3 regions of the Streptomyces liangshanensis genome follow, and region 1 is predicted to be linked to each of the others. Evidence: predicted binding sites of a transcription regulator. Region 1 holds the regulator's gene; each other region holds the start of a gene.

Evidence for each region. The regulator HrcA, encoded in region 1, represses chaperone genes, less so after heat shock. The targets are predictions, from matches to a motif close to TTNGCACTCNGNNNNNCNGAGTGCNAA.
Region 2: groES (co-chaperone GroES) is a predicted target of HrcA. The motif match lies at 3,063-3,089, and genes of this name have one in related genera.
Region 3: groL (chaperonin GroEL) is a predicted target of HrcA. The motif match lies at 2,583-2,609, and genes of this name have one in related genera.

The regions. Positions count from the first base shown of each region.
Region 1 is NZ_CP050177.1:5,474,506-5,480,560, forward strand. Features, by position in the region: gene hemW (radical SAM family heme chaperone HemW) at 1-556, shown strand, start outside; gene HA039_RS23720 (serine hydrolase domain-containing protein) at 637-1,785, shown strand; gene HA039_RS23725 (DUF3097 domain-containing protein) at 1,834-2,655, opposite strand; gene HA039_RS23730 (MBL fold metallo-hydrolase) at 2,701-3,438, opposite strand; gene hrcA (heat-inducible transcriptional repressor HrcA) at 3,616-4,632, shown strand; gene dnaJ (molecular chaperone DnaJ) at 4,633-5,769, shown strand; gene HA039_RS23745 (nitronate monooxygenase) at 5,947-6,055, shown strand, end outside.
Region 2 is NZ_CP050177.1:3,061,697-3,067,751, reverse strand. Features, by position in the region: gene HA039_RS13070 (DinB family protein) at 35-541, opposite strand; gene HA039_RS13065 (hypothetical protein) at 618-1,451, shown strand; gene HA039_RS13060 (hypothetical protein) at 1,523-1,888, shown strand; gene HA039_RS13055 (polysaccharide deacetylase family protein) at 1,941-2,939, shown strand; gene groES (co-chaperone GroES) at 3,235-3,543, shown strand; gene groL (chaperonin GroEL) at 3,642-5,264, shown strand; gene HA039_RS13040 (hydroxyacid dehydrogenase) at 5,338-6,055, opposite strand, start outside.
Region 3 is NZ_CP050177.1:4,460,234-4,466,288, reverse strand. Features, by position in the region: gene HA039_RS19380 (Uma2 family endonuclease) at 131-709, shown strand; gene groL (chaperonin GroEL) at 829-2,454, opposite strand; gene HA039_RS19370 (cold-shock protein) at 2,764-2,967, opposite strand; gene HA039_RS19365 (ubiquitin-like small modifier protein 1) at 3,333-3,611, opposite strand; gene thrC (threonine synthase) at 3,641-4,936, opposite strand; SAM riboswitch class I at 4,952-5,079, opposite strand; gene HA039_RS19355 (glucosyl-3-phosphoglycerate synthase) at 5,246-6,055, shown strand, end outside.

The sequences.
Region 1 (6,055 bases):
CGCGCTCATCGTGGAGGAGGGCACCCAGCTCGCCCGCCGCATCCGGCGCGGCGAGGTCCCGATGACGGACGACGACGAGCACGCGGACCGCTACCTGATCGCGGACGACGTGCTCGCGAAGGCCGGGTTCTCCTGGTACGAGGTGTCGAACTGGGCCACCACCGACGCCGGCCGCTGCCTGCACAACGAGCTGTACTGGCGCGGCGCCGACTGGTGGGGCGCGGGCCCCGGCGCCCACAGCCACGTCGGCGGGGTGCGCTGGTGGAACGTGAAGCACCCGGGCGCCTACGCCGCCGCCCTGGCCGAGGGCCGCTCGCCCGGCGCGGGCCGGGAGATCCTGACGGCGGAGGACCGCCGGGTCGAGCGCATCCTGCTCGAACTGCGGCTGTCCGACGGGGCCCCTCTCGACCTGCTCGCGACGGCCGGCCTCGCCGCCGCCGCCCGCGCGGTCGCGGACGGCCTGCTGGAGCCGGGACCGTACGACGAGGGCCGGGCGGTCCTGACCCTGCGCGGCCGCCTGCTCGCGGACGCGGTCGTCAGGGACCTGGTGGACTAGCCGGCCCGGTGGACCCGAGCCCGGCCGTCGGCCAAGCTCTCGTACCGATGAGTTCCGTACCGGAGGTAGGTCTTCCGTACATGACTACGTTGCACACGCTCCTGCGCTCCCACGTCGACGACGGAACCGTCCCCGGCGCCGTGGCCCTGGTCGCCAAGGACGGGCGGGTCGAGGTGGCGGCCGTCGGGGACGTCGACACCGAGGGCACCGCGCCGATGGCCCGGGACTCGATCTTCCGTATCGCCTCGATCAGCAAGCCCGTCGTCGCCGCGGCCGTCCTGATGCTCGTCGACGACGGGCTGATCGCGCTCGGCGACCCGGTACGCCGGTGGCTGCCCGAGCTGGCCCAGCCGATGGTCGTCCGGACGCCCGGAGCGCCGGTGGACGACGTCGTGCCCGCCGCCCGCCCGATCACCGTCGCCGACCTGCTCAGCTCCCGCGCCGGGTACGGCTTCGCGGCCGACTTCTCGCTGCCCGCCGTCGGGCTGCTCTTCAGCGAGCTGAAGCAAGGAGGGCCGCACCCGGACGCCGTCGCGCCGCCCGACGCGTGGACGGCGGCCCTCGGCCGCATCCCGCTGCTGCGCCAGCCGGGCGAGGCCTGGCTGTACAACACCTGCTCCGACATCCAGGGCGTCCTGGTCGCGCGGGTCACCGAACGGCCCTTGGGCGAGTTCCTGGCCGAGCGGCTGTTCGAGCCCCTCGGCATGACCGACACCGGCTTCTCCGTGCCGCCCGCCGCCCTCGACCGCTTCACCAGCTTCTACCGCGACGACCTGACCCTGGCCGACGCCCCGGACGGGAAGTGGAGCACGCCCCCGGCGTTCGAGTCCGGCGCCGGCGGGCTCGTCTCGACCGCCGACGACTGGTACGCCTTCGCCCGGCTGCTCGTCGACGGCGGAAGCGTCGCCGGAAGCGGCGGCGGCCGGCGGCTGCTGTCCGCCGAGTCGGTGCGGCTGATGACCACCGACCACCTGACCCCCGTCCAACGAGCCGAGGGCGCGCTGTTCCTGGAGGGCCAGGGATGGGGGTACGGCGGCTCGGTGGACGTGGCGGCCGTCGATCCGTGGAACGTACCGGGGCGGTACGGCTGGGTCGGCGGTACGGGCACCACCGCGCACGTCGTCCCGTCGACCGGCGCGGTCAGCGTCCTGCTCACCCAGCGGGCGATGGCGGACCCCACCCCGCCCGCCCTGATGCGGGAGTTCTGGCGGTACGCCGCCACCGCCTGACGCGGAAGGACCTGACGGCGAGGCGCCCTGCGCCGAGGTGCCCGGCGATCAGGGCGCCGGCTCCGTCACGAAGTCGATCAGCCGCTCCACCGACCCCAGCAGCGTCGGCTCCAGGTCGCGGTACGAGTGGACCTTGGACAGGATGTGCTGCCACGCCGCCCCGGTGTTCTCCGGCCAGCCCAGCGCCCGGCACACGCCCGTCTTCCAGTCCTCGCCCCTCGGCACCCGCGGCCACGCCGCGATGCCCACGGACGACGGCTTCACGGCCTCCCACACGTCGATGTACGGGTGCCCCACGACCAGCACGTCCGCGCCCGTCACCGCCGCCGCGATCCGGGACTCCTTCGAGCCCGGCACCAGGTGGTCCACCAGGACGCCCAGCCGCGCGTCCGGCGCCGGGCCGAACTCCTCCACCACCGCGGGCAGGTCGTCCACGCCCTCCAGGTACTCCACGACCACCCCCTCGATCCGCAGGTCGTCGCCCCAGACCCGCTCGACCAGCTCCGCGTCGTGGCGGCCCTCCACATAGATCCGCCCCGCCCTGGCCACCCGGGCGCGCGCCCCGGGGACGGCGACCGAGCCGGAGGCCGTACGGGTGGGGCGTACCGGACCCCCCGCCGTCGGCCGGACCAGTGTGACGACCTTGCCCTCCAGCAGGAACCCCCGGACCGCCAGCGGGAACACCCGGTGCTTGCCGAAGCGGTCCTCCAGGGTCACGGTCGGGCCCTCGGCCGTCTTCTCGCAGCGGATCACCGCGCCGCAGAACCCGGTCGCCACCTCCTCGACCACCAGATCCGGTTCCGCGGGCACCTCCGGCGCCGGGGTCGGCTTCTTCCACGGAGGGGTCAGGTCGGGGCTGTAGCTGCGCATGGCCAAGACGATAAACGGACGGGCGGCGGGCGGAGGGGCCGCCCGCTACCGCGACACGCCGAAACGTACCGCCAGCGCGTCCCGCTGGGCCCGGACGAACGCCGCGTCCACCACCGCCCCGTGCCCGGGCACGTACACCGCGTCCTCCCCGCCCAGCGCGAGCAGCCGGTCCAGCGCCGCCGGCCACCGGCCCGGGATCGCGTCAGGGCCCGCCTGCGGCTCCCCCGACTCCTCCACCAGGTCGCCGCAGAAGAGCACCGGAGCCGCGCCGTCCGCGCCCGGGACCAGCAGGGCCAGGTCGTGGGCGGTGTGCCCGGGCCCCACGTTCGCCAGCAGCACCTGGAGGCCGCCGAGGTCGAGGGCCAGCTCACCCGACACGGCGTGCCCCGGCGGGACGAGCGCGTCACGCGCCCCGGCCGCCTCCGCCGCGTCCATCCCCTCGCGCACGGCGTCCTCGTACAGCGCGCCGCCGCCCCGCGCCAGCAGCTCCGCGAGGCCCACCGCCCCGTACACCTCCGCCTCCGGGAACGCCGCCGTCCCCAGCACGTGGTCGAAGTGCGGATGGCTCAGCGCGACCCGCGTCACGTGCCGCCCGGGTCCCAGGAGGGCGCCGGTGTCCGCCCGCAGCGCCGCGCCCTCGCGGGGCGTCGCGCCCGTGTCGAACAGCAGGGCGCCGGTGTCCCCGGCCACGAGTCCGGCGGTCGCGTCCCACCCGGGCAGCCGGCGCCGGCCCGCCCGCGGGGACAGCCGCTCCCACCCGCGCTCTTCCCAACGGATGTCCATGGGACGACGCTATCCGTAAGAGACGCGGCAAGAGGCGGGCGCATCGCGCGGTAGCGTGGTCGGTCACCCTTGCTAGGGGCGTACCCCACAGCCGTACACTGTCGGGGGGGAATGCTGGCACTCCCTCCGGGCGAGTGCCAAGCCGGATCCGACGGACGACAGCGGGAGGTGTGCGCGATGCTCAGTGAACGCAGACTCGAAGTGCTCCGCGCGATCGTCCAGGACTACGTCGGCACCGAGGAGCCGGTCGGCTCCAAGGCGCTGACCGAGCGGCACAAGCTCGGCGTGTCACCGGCGACGGTCCGCAACGACATGGCGGTGCTGGAGGACGAGGGCTTCATCGCCCAGCCGCACACCAGCGCCGGCCGCATCCCGACCGACAAGGGCTACCGGCTCTTCGTGGACCGGCTGGCCGGGGTCAAGCCCCTGTCCTCGCCGGAGCGCCGGGCCATCCAGAACTTCCTGGACAGCGCGGTCGACCTCGACGACGTCGTGGGGCGTACGGTACGGCTGCTCGCGCAGCTGACCCGGCAGGTCGCGGTGGTGCAGTACCCCTCGCTGACCCGCTCCACGGTGCGCCACGTGGAGCTGCTCGGCCTGTCCCCGGCGCGGCTGATGCTCGTGCTGATCACGGACACCGGCCGGGTCGAACAACGCATGATCGACTGCCCCGCCCCCTTCGGGGAGACCGCCCTCGCGGATCTGCGGGCCCGGCTCAACAGCCGGGTCGTCGGACGCCGCTTCTCGGACGTGCCGCAGTTGGTGCAGGATCTCCCCGACTCGTTCGAGCAGGAGGACCGCGGGGTGGTCACCACCGTGCTCGCGACCCTGCTCGAAACGCTGGTCGAGGAGACCGAGGAGCGGTTGGTGATCGGCGGTACGGCCAATCTCACCCGCTTCGGACACGATTTCCCGCTCACCATCCGGCCGGTGCTGGAGGCGCTGGAGGAGCAGGTCGTGCTCCTCAAGCTGCTGGGTGAGGCGGAGCACCCGGGCATGACCGTACGTATCGGGCACGAGAACGCCCATGAGGGCCTCAACTCCACGTCCGTCGTCGCGGTCGGCTACGGTTCGGGCGACGAGGCAGTCGCCAAACTCGGCGTGGTCGGACCGACCCGCATGGACTACCCCGGAACGATGGGAGCGGTACGCGCAGTGGCACGTTACGTCGGACAGATCCTGGCGGAGTCGTAAGTGGCCACGGACTACTACGCCGTTCTCGGCGTGCGCCGCGACGCGTCTCAGGACGAGATCAAGAAGGCATTCCGCAGGCTCGCCCGCGAGCTGCACCCGGATGTCAATCCCGATCCCAAGACGCAGGAGCGCTTCAAGGAGATCAACGCCGCGTACGAGGTGCTGTCGGACCCGCAGAAGAAGCAGGTCTACGACCTCGGCGGGGACCCGCTGTCCGCGAGCGGCGGAGGCGGTGCGGGCGGTTTCGGAGCCGGCGGCTTCGGCAACTTCTCGGACATCATGGACGCGTTCTTCGGTACGTCGCAGCAGCGCGGGCCGCGCTCGCGGACGCGGCGCGGCCAGGACGCGATGATCCGGCTGGAGATCGACCTCAACGAGTCGGCCTTCGGCACCACCAAGGACATCCAGGTCGACACGGCCGTGGTCTGCACGACCTGCTCGGGCGAGGGGGCGGCGCCGGGCACCTCGGCGCAGACCTGCGACATGTGCCGCGGACGCGGTGAGGTCTCGCAGGTCACGCGGTCCTTCCTGGGCCAGGTCATGACCTCGCGGCCCTGCCCGCAGTGCCAGGGCTTCGGCACGGTCGTGCCGACGCCGTGCCCCGAGTGCGCCGGCGACGGGCGGATCCGCTCGCGCCGCACGCTCACGGTCAAGATCCCGGCGGGCGTCGACAACGGCACGCGGATCCAGCTCGCGGGCGAGGGCGAGGTCGGCCCCGGCGGCGGCCCCGCCGGTGACCTGTACGTGGAGATCCACGAGCTGCCGCACGCGGTGTTCCAGCGGCGCGGCGACGACCTGCACTGCACGGTCACCGTGCCCATGACGGCCGCGTCGCTGGGCACGAAGTGTCCGCTGGAGACGCTGGACGGGGTGGAGGACATCGACGTACGGCCCGGCACGCAGTCGGGGCAGTCGATCCCGCTGCACGGCCGTGGCATCACCCACCTCCGCGGCGGCGGGCGCGGTGACCTCATCGTGCACGTCGAGGTCACGACGCCGTCGAAGCTGGACGCGGAGCAGGAACGCCTGCTGCGCGAGCTGGCCGTCCTGCGCGGCGAGGAACGCCCCCTGGGCCAGTTCCAGCCGGGCCAGCAGGGCCTGTTCTCCCGCCTGAAGGACGCGTTCAACGGGCGCTAGTCCTGTGACCGCGTGAGGCCGGTCGCCGTTCCGTCCTCAATCGCCGGACGGGCTTTCAAGCCCGTCCGGCGATTGAGGACACGGGTGCGGCGGTAGGCCGCCCGGACAGCTCCGAGGCCGTGGCCCAAGCCCTGGCCGGATTCGGAGCTCGGAGAGCGGCATGGCACCATGCTTCGCATGTCCTCCGCACTGACCGACCTCTGCCGGTACCCCATCGTGCAGGCCCCCATGGCGGGCGGTGCCTCCACCCCGCAGCTCGCCGCGGCCGTCTCCGACGCCGGGGGGC
Region 2 (6,055 bases), 2.4 Mb from region 1:
TTCGGCGCGGTTGCCAGGGGCCGCTTTGTGCCGCTCAGGCGCCCACCGTTCCGTCGATTCCCTCGCGGAGGAAGTCCGCGTGGCCGTTGTGGCGGGCGTACTCGTGGATCAGGTGCAGCATCACCATGCGCAGGGAGACGTCCTCCTCCCACCGCGCCGAGTAGCCCGTGACGTCGAGGGACTCCGCCTCCTCCTCGATCCGGCGGGAGTGGGCGACCTCGGCCTCCCAGGCGGCGAACGCCTCGGAGCGGGTGGCCGTGCCGACCTCGTACGCCACCTGGAAGTCGCCGTCCTCGGACCACACCAGCGGGACGTCCTCGCCGTTGATCACGCGGCGGAACCACGCGCGCTCGACCTCCGCCATGTGCCGTACGAGCCCGAGGAGGGTCAGCGTGGACGGCGGCATCGAGCGGCGGCGCAGGTCCTCGTCGGAGAGGTCGTCCGTCTTCAGGGCGAGGGTGGCCCGGTGGTAGTCGAGGAAGGCGCGCAGCATGACGCGCTCCCCGGCGACGGCGGGGGGTCCGATGCGTTCCGTGGTCATGGCCGGGGCCTTCCGGGGCGGTGGGGCGGGCGGTGGGTGATCGCCGCAGAGGCTACCCGCCGCTACCCTCTGGCGAGTGATCAACCGCCTCGCGCTGCCGCCGTACCCCCCGGAGCCCCCGCCCGTGGAGGGGTTCGAGGACGGGGTGGGGGAGGAGGAGGGGTGGGCCGGGGAGGAAGCGGGCCCCGGCGCCCCGGGCGAGAGCGAGGTCGGGGTCGAGGGCGAGGGCGAGGGCAGCCCCGGCGCCCCGGATGAGCGCGAGGTCGAGGGCGAGGACGGCCCCGGCGCCCCGGGTGAGCGCCAGGACCGCCCCGAGGCCGGATTCGGCCCCCTTCCCCCCGAGCTGCTCGCCGAGCGCGACGCCACCGTCCTCGCCCTCGCCCGCCGCGCCCTCGCCGTCCGGCGCCTGCTGCTGCTCTGGGTGACCGCCGCCGTCGCCGTGCTCGGCTGGGCCGCCGTCGGGCTCGCGGTCCGGAGCATCGAGGACGGCGGCCTCGGCCTGCTGAACGGCCTCGTCGCGCTGGCCCTCGCCGCCGCCCTCCTGATCTCCGCCGCCGTCGCGCTCGGCCTCTGGGTGCGCCGGGACCAGGACGTACGGGACCGGCTGGACGCGTGGGCCTTCCTCGGCCCGGAACCCGTCACGGACCAGCGGGTACGCGCGCACGGCCGGTCCGTCCTGTGGCTGCTGCCCTCCGTCGGCCTCTGCCTGGCCGGGGCGGCCGTGGCGGGCCGCGCGGTGACCAGGATGGATACGGTCACGCTGAGTGCGACCGTGTACGCGCTGGGTCTCGGGAGCACCCTCCTGGTGACCGGTCTGCTGGGACTTGTCCGGTCCCTCGGGCACCAGCGCTGGGCTGGGCGTTTGCTGGATCCGGTGCCGGTCCGCAGGGGCGGTGGCGCTCACCGCTGAGGTGCCTCCTACAGCCCGAGTCCTATCCTGGAGAGGGAACGCATGCGCCATTCAGGGTTAAGGGGCGGCGGATGGAATGGATTTGGTGGCTTTTCGTCTTCTTCATCGTGGGCGGCTTCGGATGGGTGGCCGACACGGGCCGCACCGCGCTGCACACACGTCACGAGCGCATGATGGAACGTCTCAAGCTGGCCGAGGACGAACGCAAGGCCCTTGAGGAGGCCCACAAGCCACCCGTTCCCGTCTGCGGGTGCACCCACCACCTGGCGAAGCACGACAAGCGGGGGAAGTGCCACGAGGACGTCGAGGTCGCGACGGAGTGGGACGAGGACAAGAAGCCGCTGAAGTACGAGCGCAGGCAGTGCAACTGCCAGCAGTACATCGGGCCCCAGCCCCTTTCGAAGATCTACGCCGACGAGCTGACGGACCTGGAGTAGTACGGCGAGTCGTACCGGCCCGGCGTGTGTGGCGCTGACAGGATGCAGCGCCATGCAGCTTTTACGACAAAAGCGAGAATTTGGACACGCGCGCGCCCTGGTGGCCGCCCTGCTCGTCGCCGCGCTCGCGTCCGGCTGCGGCGGGGAGTCGGCGGAGGCGAAGTACGCCCGTCCCGGGGCGGCAACGGGCCACCCGGCCCCGCAAGGAGCCCCGCAGAAGCCCGATCAGGCGCAGAAGCCCGACCAGGCGGGGAAGCCCGACCAGGCGCGGAAGGCCCCCCAGGGCGGCCCCGCCGGCGCCCTCGCCGCCTACGCCGAGAACCTCCGCCGCGCCGAGGCCCTCCGTACCGTCGCCGCCAGGCGCTGGAAGCTCGCCAGGACCCCCCTGACCGCGCCCCCGCCCCCCGCCGTCAAGCCCGTGATCAGGACCCGTAAGGGCTTCGAGGTCTCCGGCGGTGCCACGCTCCCGCCGGTCTTCACCACCGTCCCGGTCAAGGACAAGGTCGTGTTCCTGACCATCGACGACGGCGCGGAGAAGGACCCCGAGTTCCTGCGCATGATGACCGAGCTGAAGATCCCGTACAGCGCCTTCCTCAGCGACTACGTGATCAACGACGACTACGGCTACTTCGCCCGGATGCGGGACCGCGGGGTCGCGCTGCACAACCACACGCTCCACCACCGCTACCTGCCCGGCCTGTCCTACGCCGAGCAGAAGCACGAGATCTGCGGCCAGCAGGACGTGATGCAGAAGCGGTACGGGAAGCGGCCCCGCCTCTTCCGCCCGCCGTACGGCAACTACAACGGCGACACCCTGCGCGTCGCCAAGTCCTGCGGTGTCACCGCCGTACCGCTGTGGGCGGCCGAGGCGTTCCCCGACCACATGGAGTGGCGCGAGTGGGACCGGGACCTGCACCCCGGTGACATCGTCCTCACCCACTTCCGGGGGCGCGACGACTGGAAGGGCTCCATGCCCGACATGGTCCGGCGTGTGATGAAGACCATCACGGACAAGGGGTACGCGGTGGCCAGGCTGGAGGACTACGTCTGAACGGCCCCCGGGCGCCCGCCCGGTGGCACCCCGGGCACCTGCCCGGCGCTCGCACGCCCGTACGGGGACCCTTCCCCGTACGGGCGTTTCCGCGTCCGGACGCGGCCGCCACGCGCAACCTCACTGGCACTCCGCTTGACCGAGTGCTAATCGCGGTCATAGTCTCGGGTCTGGCACTCCCCACTGGAGAGTGCCAAAGCGCGACTGGCGGATCCGGCACCCGCGACGACGGATCCACCCGGTCGCCACCCAAGACAGTTCACCCCGTGAGATCTCCGAAGGGGGAGGTCGGATCGTGACGACCGCCAGCACCAAGGTTGCCATCAAGCCGCTCGAGGACCGCATTGTGGTCCAGCCGCTCGACGCCGAGCAGACCACGGCCTCTGGCCTGGTCATCCCGGACACCGCCAAGGAGAAGCCCCAGGAGGGCGTCGTCCTGGCCGTGGGCCCGGGCCGTTTCGAGAACGGCGAGCGTCTCCCGCTCGACGTTTCCGTCGGCGATGTCGTTCTGTACAGCAAGTACGGCGGCACCGAAGTGAAGTACAGCGGCGAGGAATACCTCGTCCTCTCGGCTCGCGACGTACTCGCGATCATCGAGAAGTAATTCACCGAAAGTTTTGCTTGTGAGCTGCGCCCTCGGCCACCCTGCGATTGCCGGGCGGACGGGGGCGCAGTTCGTTCGAGAGGACTAGAGAAGCTCCCATGGCGAAGATCCTGAAGTTCGACGAGGACGCCCGTCGCGCCCTCGAGCGCGGCGTCAACAAGCTTGCCGACACGGTGAAGGTGACGATCGGCCCCAAGGGCCGCAACGTCGTCATCGACAAGAAGTTCGGCGCCCCGACCATCACCAACGACGGTGTCACGATCGCCCGCGAGGTCGAGCTCGACGACCCGTACGAGAACCTCGGCGCCCAGCTGGTGAAGGAGGTGGCGACCAAGACCAACGACATCGCGGGTGACGGCACCACCACCGCCACCGTCCTGGCCCAGGCGCTCGTCCGCGAGGGCCTGCGCAACGTCGCCGCCGGCGCGTCCCCCGCCTCCCTCAAGAAGGGCATCGACGCCGCGGTCAAGGCCGTGTCCGACGAGCTCCTCGCGACCGCCCGCCCGATCGAGGACAAGTCCGACATCGCCGCCGTGGCCGCGCTCTCCGCGCAGGACCAGCAGGTCGGTGACCTCATCGCCGAGGCGATGGACAAGGTCGGCAAGGACGGTGTCATCACCGTCGAGGAGTCCAACACCTTCGGCCTGGAGCTCGACTTCACCGAGGGCATGGCCTTCGACAAGGGTTACCTGTCCCCGTACATGGTGACCGACCAGGAGCGTATGGAGGCCGTCCTCGACGACCCGTACATCCTGATCAACCAGGGCAAGATCGCCTCCATCCAGGACATGCTGCCCCTGCTGGAGAAGGTCATCGCCGCGGGTGGCTCCAAGCCGCTGCTGATCATCGCCGAGGACGTCGAGGGCGAGGCGCTCTCCACGCTCGTCGTCAACAAGATCCGCGGCACGTTCAACGCGGTCGCGGTGAAGGCCCCCGGCTTCGGTGACCGCCGCAAGGCCATGCTCGGCGACATCGCCACCCTCACGGGCGCGACCGTCATCGCCGAGGAGGTCGGCCTCAAGCTCGACCAGGCCGGCCTGGACGTGCTGGGCTCCGCCCGCCGCGTCACCATCACCAAGGACGACACCACGATCGTCGACGGTGGCGGCGACCACACCGAGGTCGTCGGCCGCGTCAACCAGATCAAGGCCGAGATCGAGTCCACGGACTCCGACTGGGACCGCGAGAAGCTCCAGGAGCGCCTCGCGAAGCTGGCCGGCGGCGTGTGCGTGATCAAGGTCGGCGCCGCCACCGAGGTGGAGCTCAAGGAGAAGAAGCACCGTCTGGAGGACGCCATCTCCGCGACCCGCGCCGCGGTCGAGGAGGGCATCGTCTCCGGTGGTGGCTCCGCCCTGGTGCACGCCGCCAAGGTCCTGGAGGGCAACCTCGGCAAGTCCGGCGACGAGGCCACCGGTGTCGCGGTCGTCCGCCGCGCCGTGGTCGAGCCGCTGCGCTGGATCGCCGAGAACGCCGGCCTCGAGGGTTACGTCATCACCTCGAAGGTCTCCGAGCTCGACAAGGGCCACGGCTTCAACGCCGCGACCGGCGAGTACGTCGACCTGGTGAAGGCCGGCGTCATCGACCCGGTCAAGGTCACGCGCTCCGCGCTGGAGAACGCCGCGTCGATCGCCTCCCTGCTGCTCACGACCGAGACCCTGGTCGTCGAGAAGCCGGCCGAGGAAGAGGCCGAGGCCGGTCACGGCCACGGTCACAGCCACTGAGGTTGTGTGCGACCGCCGAGAGCCCGGCACCCCGCGAGGGGCGCCGGGCTTTCGCGCGTACCGGACCGTCCCGTCAGGCCGAGACGTCCAGCCGCGCCGGGTGTACGGGGTCGGCGAAGGGCAGGCCCTTCGTCCAGCGCTCCACCTCGTCGAGCGCCTGGTCCGCCATCCGGTGGATCTCCCCGCCGAGCGACCCCGCGACGTGCGGGGTCAGCAGGACGTTCGGCAGGTCGTACAACGGCGAGTCGGCGGGCGGCAGTTCGGGCTCCGTCACGTCCAGTACGGCGTGGAGGCGGCCCGCGATCAGCTCCGGCAGCAGCGCGTCCTCGTCGACGAGCGACCCGCGTGAGGTGTTGATCAGCGTCGAACCGTCCGCCATCGCGGCCAGCTGCGCGGCGCCGATCATGTGCTCCGTGGCGGGGAGCTGCGGCGCGTGGACCGACACGATCCGGCTGCGCGCGCACAGCTCGTCCAGCGTGACGAGGACCGCGCCGAGCGCGGCGGCCTCGGCCGGCTCGACGTACGGGTCGTACAGCAGGACGTCCAGGTCGAAGGGGCGCAGCAGCTCGATGACGCGGCGGCCGATGCGGGAGGCGCCGACGATCCCGACCGTACCGCGGTAGTTGCCCGCGTTGTCCAGTTCCTCGCGCCAGTCGTGGTGGGTGCGCAGGTTCCGGTAGCGCTGGGCGGAGGCCAGGACGTTCTTGCCCGCGAAGAGGATCGCCGCGAGCGTGTACTCGGCGACCGGGCGGGCGTTGGCGGCGGCGGCCGAGGTGACGGCGATGCCGCGT
Region 3 (6,055 bases), 1.0 Mb from region 1:
TAGCGTGCGCGACAGGACGCCGCTGCGCCCGCCCCGCCACGGCGGAGGCCCCGCCTGAGAGGACTCGTGCGTGACCATTCAGCCCGCTCGCGCCAGAAGCGGGGCACGATGTAGGGGAGGAGGCGACGCCATGACCCCCAGCCCCGCTGATCACGCGCAGATGTCCGTGGAGGACTTCGAGCAGATCGCTCGTACGGCCCCGAAGACAGTGAAGCTCGAATTCGTCAACGGAAAACTAGAGGTCAAGCCCGTGCCGGACGGCGACCACGACGAGATCGTCCTGTGGCTCCAGACCCTGTGCATGCAGCACCGCCCCGAGTTGGGGCTCTACGCCGAGCGCGGTCTCCGGATCGAGGCCTACCGCAAGGGGCGGGCCGTCCCGGACGGCGTGCTCGCGCCGCGTCGGCATTTTGTCGGGCACGGCCTGTGGTCCGATCCGGAAGGCGTCCTCATGGTCGTGGAGGTCACTTCGTACGACTCGGACACCGACCGCCGCGACCGTAACGAGAAGCGGGACGGCTACGCCGCGGCGGGCATCCCCGTCTATCTCCTCATCGACCGCGACAACGGCACCCTCACCGTCTACAGCGAGCCCCTGAACGGCGTCTATCAGCGGCAGCCCTCGTACCCGTTCGGCACCGACGTCCAGCTGCCCGAGCCCGCCTCCCTCACGCTGGAGACCGAGGAGCTGACCGCCTACATCCGCTGACGCCGACCCCCACCCCCGGAAACACCCGAAGGCGGCACCCCCCGGAAGGGATACCGCCCTCGGTTCAGGAACGCTCCGAGCCGATGCCGTACAGCCGTGCCGACCGTACGGCGAGAGGCTCAGAAGTCCATGTCGCCGCCCGGCATGCCGCCCGGCGCGCCGCCCGCGGCGGCCTTCTCCGGCTTGTCGGCGATGACGGCCTCGGTGGTGAGGAACAGCGCCGCGATGGAGGCCGCGTTCTGGAGAGCGGAACGGGTGACCTTCGCGGGGTCGATGATGCCCTCGGCGATCATGTCCACGTACTCGCCGGTCGCGGCGTTGAGGCCGTGACCGATCGGCAGGTTGCGGACCTTCTCGACGATGACGCCGCCTTCGAGACCACCGTTGACGGCGATCTGCTTGAGCGGAGCCTCCAGCGCGAGCTTGACGATGTTCGCGCCCGTCGCCTCGTCACCTTCGAGCTCGAGCTTCTCGAACACCGAGGAAGCCTGGAGCAGGGCCACGCCACCACCGGCGACGATGCCCTCCTCGACGGCGGCCTTGGCGTTGCGCACCGCGTCCTCGATGCGGTGCTTGCGCTCCTTGAGCTCGACCTCGGTCGCGGCGCCGGCCTTGATGACGGCCACGCCGCCGGCCAGCTTCGCGAGGCGCTCCTGGAGCTTCTCGCGGTCGTAGTCCGAGTCGCTGTTCTCGATCTCGGCGCGGATCTGGTTCACGCGGCCGGCGACCTGGTCGCTCTCGCCCGAACCGTCGACGATGGTGGTCTCGTCCTTGGTGATGACGACCTTGCGGGCGCGGCCCAGCAGGTCGAGACCGGCGTTCTCCAGCTTGAGGCCGACCTCTTCGGAGATGACCGTGCCGCCCGTGAGGATGGCGATGTCGTTCAGCATCGCCTTGCGGCGGTCACCGAAGCCCGGGGCCTTGACGGCGACGGACTTGAAGGTGCCACGGATCTTGTTGACGACCAGGGTCGACAGCGCCTCGCCCTCGACGTCCTCCGCGATGATCAGCAGGGGCTTGCCCGACTGCATGACCTTCTCCAGCAGCGGAAGGAGGTCCTTCACGTTGCCGATCTTGGAGTTGACGATGAGGATGTACGGGTCGTCCAGGGACGACTCCATGCGCTCCATGTCGGTGGCGAAGTACGCCGAGATGTAGCCCTTGTCGAAGCGCATGCCCTCGGTGAGCTCGAGCTCCAGACCGAAGGTCTGCGACTCCTCAACGGTGATGACGCCTTCCTTGCCGACCTTGTCCATCGCCTCGGCGATGAGCTCGCCGATCTGGGTGTCGGCGGCGGAGATGGAGGCCGTCGAAGCGATCTGCTCCTTGGTCTCCACGTCCTTGGCCTGCTCCAGCAGGGCACCGGAGACGGCCTCGACGGCCTTCTCGATCCCGCGCTTGAGGGCCATCGGGTTGGCGCCGGCCGCCACGTTGCGCAGGCCCTCGCGGACGAGTGCCTGGGCGAGGACGGTCGCGGTGGTCGTACCGTCACCGGCGACGTCGTCCGTCTTCTTGGCGACTTCCTTGACCAGCTCGGCGCCGATCTTCTCGTACGGGTCCTCGAGCTCGATCTCCTTGGCGATGGAAACACCATCGTTGGTGATCGTGGGGGCGCCCCACTTCTTCTCGAGGACGACGTTGCGACCCTTGGGACCAAGGGTGACCTTGACGGCGTCGGCGAGCTGGTTCATCCCGCGCTCGAGACCGCGCCGTGCCTCCTCGTCGAACGCGATGATCTTGGCCATGTGAAGTGGTCCTCCCGGACTGGGGTGGATTGCTCCGGACCGCGCCCGCGCCCGCGACGGACGGCCTGAGAGCCGGGCGGTTCCTTGCTCCACCTGGCTCTCCGGGCCTCACTGACCCGGTCCATAAGTTGTCACTCTCACTTGCAGAGTGCTAACGCCAATGATTAGCACTCGACCCCCGAGAGTGCAAGCTCCTCCCTCGGCCCGGCACCCCCGCGGGGACGTGCCGTACACGCACGAGGGGCCCGTATCCCTGTGTGGGATACGGGCCCCTCGGCGTGAGTGCGTCGGTGGCCGATCGCGCCGGGATCAGACGGCGAGCTTGACCATGTCCGCCTGCGGACCCTTCTGGCCCTGCGAGATCTCGAACTCAACTCGCTGACCTTCTTCAAGGGTGCGGTAGCCGTCCATCTGGATCGCGCTGTAGTGGACGAAAACATCCGCACCACCGTCGACCGCGATGAAGCCGTAGCCCTTCTCCGCGTTGAACCATTTGACGGTGCCCTGAGCCATGCCTTACTCCCCTATTACTGCCGGAACGCTTCGACCGCGGCTGAATGTATCTGCCCAACTGCCCTCTGCAACAGGTCAATCGGACGAGAAATCTGGGCGCGAACGAACACACATAGCGACGGATTGACTGCGTTCCGGGGCAAGTCGGGCCGGGCAAAACACGCATGTGCCCGCAAAAGTCACCGAGAGTTTGACCCCAGGTTGTCGCGATCTCGTATGCGCTCGGCACCGGCCGCGAGGGGGTGTTCCCAACTCTACCGCGCTCAACCATAAAGAATGGCCCCCTCCGCTTCCTGTGCGGAGAGGGCCGTTCCGGACCGCGGAGGGGGCCGGGGACGCGGGCCGCGCGTCCCCGTGAGGGAGCGTCAGCAGCCGCCGGCGACCGCGGGGATGATCGAGATGCCGGCGCCCGCCGGGGTGGCCGTCTGGAGGCCCTGCTCGAACCGGACGTCGTCGTCGTTCACGTACACGTTGACGAAGCGGCGCAGCTTGCCGTCGTCGTCCAGGACGCGCGCGGAGATGCCCGGGTGGTTGGCCTCCAGGGACTGGATGACCTCGGAGAGGGTCTCGCCCTCCGCCGGGACCTCGGCCTGGCCACCGGTGTACGTACGGAGGATGGTGGGGATGCGGACCTTGACGCTCATGGTGGATGCCTTCCTGGGGTCGGTGGGTGTCAGTGGGCCAGGCCGGCGTCGCGGAACGCGTCCAGGCTGGGGCGGATCGTCGCCGTCGGTCCCGTGGTCGGGGCCACCGCGTCGAGCGTCTTGAGGCCGTCGCCGGTGTTCAGCACGACCGTCGTGAGCGCCGGGTCGAGCAGGCCGGCGTCGATGAGCTTCTTCGTCACGCCGACGGTCACGCCGCCCGCGGTCTCGGCGAAGATCCCCTCGGTGCGCGCCAGCAGCTTGATGGCGTCGACGATCTGCTCGTCGTTCACGTCGTCCACGGCGCCGCCGGTGCGGCGGGCGATGTCGAGGACGTACGGGCCGTCGGCGGGGTTGCCGATCGCCAGGGACTTGGCGATGGTGTTCGGCTTCTGGGGCCGTACGACGTCGTGGCCGGCCTTGAAGGCGGCGGAGACCGGGGAGCAGCCCTCGGCCTGGGCTCCGAAGATCTTGTACGGCTTGTCCTCGACGAGCCCCAGCTTGATGAGTTCCTGGAGGCCCTTGTCGATCTTCGTGAGCTGGGATCCGGAGGCGATCGGGATGACGAGCTGGTCGGGCAGCTCCCAGCCGAGCTGTTCGCAGATCTCGTACGCGAGCGTCTTGGAGCCTTCGCCGTAGTACGGGCGGAGGTTGACGTTCACGAAGCCCCAGCCCTCGCCGAGCGGGTCGCCGATGAGCTCGGAGCAGAAGCGGTTGACGTCGTCGTAGTTGCCCTCGATGCCGACGAGTTCACCGCCGTACACCGCGGCCATGACGACCTTGCCCTGCTCCAGGTCGTGCGGGATGAACACGCAGGAGCGGAAGCCGGCGCGGGCGGCGGCGGCGCCGACGGCGCCGGCCAGGTTGCCGGTGGAGGAGCAGGAGAGCGTGGTGAAGCCGAAGGCGCGGGCGGCCTCGACGGCGATGGCGACGACGCGGTCCTTGAAGGAGTGCGTCGGGTTGCCGGAGTCGTCCTTCACGTACAGGCCGCCGGTGACGCCGAGTTCACGGGCGAGGTTGTCGGCCTTGACGAGCTTCGTGAAGCCGGGGTTGATGTTGGGCTTGGTGGCCACGTCGGCGGGGACGGGCAGCAGCGGCGCGTAGCGCCAGATGTTGTCGGGGCCCTCGGCGATGCGCTTCTTCAGCTCTTCGGGGGAGCCGCTCGGCAGGTCGTACGCCACTTCGAGCGGCCCGAAACAGGACGCGCAGGCGAAGATCGGGCCGAGGTCGAAGCGCTCGCCGCATTCGCGGCACGAGAGGGCGGCGGCGGGTCCGAGGTCGACGGCACCGGGAGTGACACCGGGCGTGGGGACGGTCTGCACAGACATGGAGGCGAGGCCCTTTCCTCATCTTCCTCGCGACGTACTTCGCCGCAAGACGGAATTGGCACCTTCCCCACCATGACCTCGCGGTCGGCGGGAGGGTTGCCGGGGCTTCAACGGGCCGTTCCCTCTGCCCCTCTGGATGAGCGGTATGGCATCGGATCCGGGGTCGGTCCCGCGATCCGAGCGTTTGTCCACCGGATGACCCCCGACATGCGGTGGTCATTCGTGTTGTTCAAGACTGTAACCGAAGGAGCGGACCGTGGAGATAGTGGTCCGCACCGCGAGATGGATCACTTTCAGGGAGAACCGACCGTGCTGGAAGAGGTGGAGCGCTGGCTGACCAGGCGTTCCTGGTCCGTGGCCGACCGATCGCTCGACCGGCTCCTGGCGGCGAAGACCGCGCGCGGCACGACCGTCAGCGTGGTGCTGCCCGCGCTGGACGAGGAGAGCACGGTCGGCGCGATCGTGTCGGTGGTGCGGCGGGAGCTGATGGAGCGGGCGCCGCTGGTGGACGAGCTGGTGGTGATCGATTCCGGTTCGTCGGACGCCACGGCGAAGGTCGCGGCGGAGGCGGGCGCCCGGGTGGTGCACCGGGACGACATCCTGCCGCGGCTGCCCGCGCTGCCCGGGAAGGGCGAGGTGCTGTGGCGGTCGCTGCTGGTGACGGGCGGGGACGTGGTGTGCTTCGTGGACGCGGACCTGCGGGAGTTCTCGGCGGACTTCGTGACGGGGATCGTGGGGCCGCTGCTGACGGAGCCGGACGTGCAGCTGGTGAAGGCGATGTACGACAGGCCGCTGGGCTCTCGCGGCGCCCCCGGCGCTTCCGCCGGTCCTTCCGCCGGCCAGGGCGGGCGGGTGACGGAGCTGGTGGCGCGGCCGTTGCTGAACCTCCACTGGCCGCTGCTCGCGGGCTTCGTGCAGCCCCTGGGCGGGGAGTACGCGGCCCGGCGCACCCTGCTGGAGCGGCTGCCGTTCCCCGTCGGGTACGGCGTGGAGCTGGGGCTGCTGGTGGACGCGCTGCACACCGTGGGGCTGGACGCGCTGGGCCAGGTCGACGTCGGCACGCGGCTGCACCGGCACCAGGACGACCGGGCGCTGGGGCGGATGGCGGCGGCGATCTAC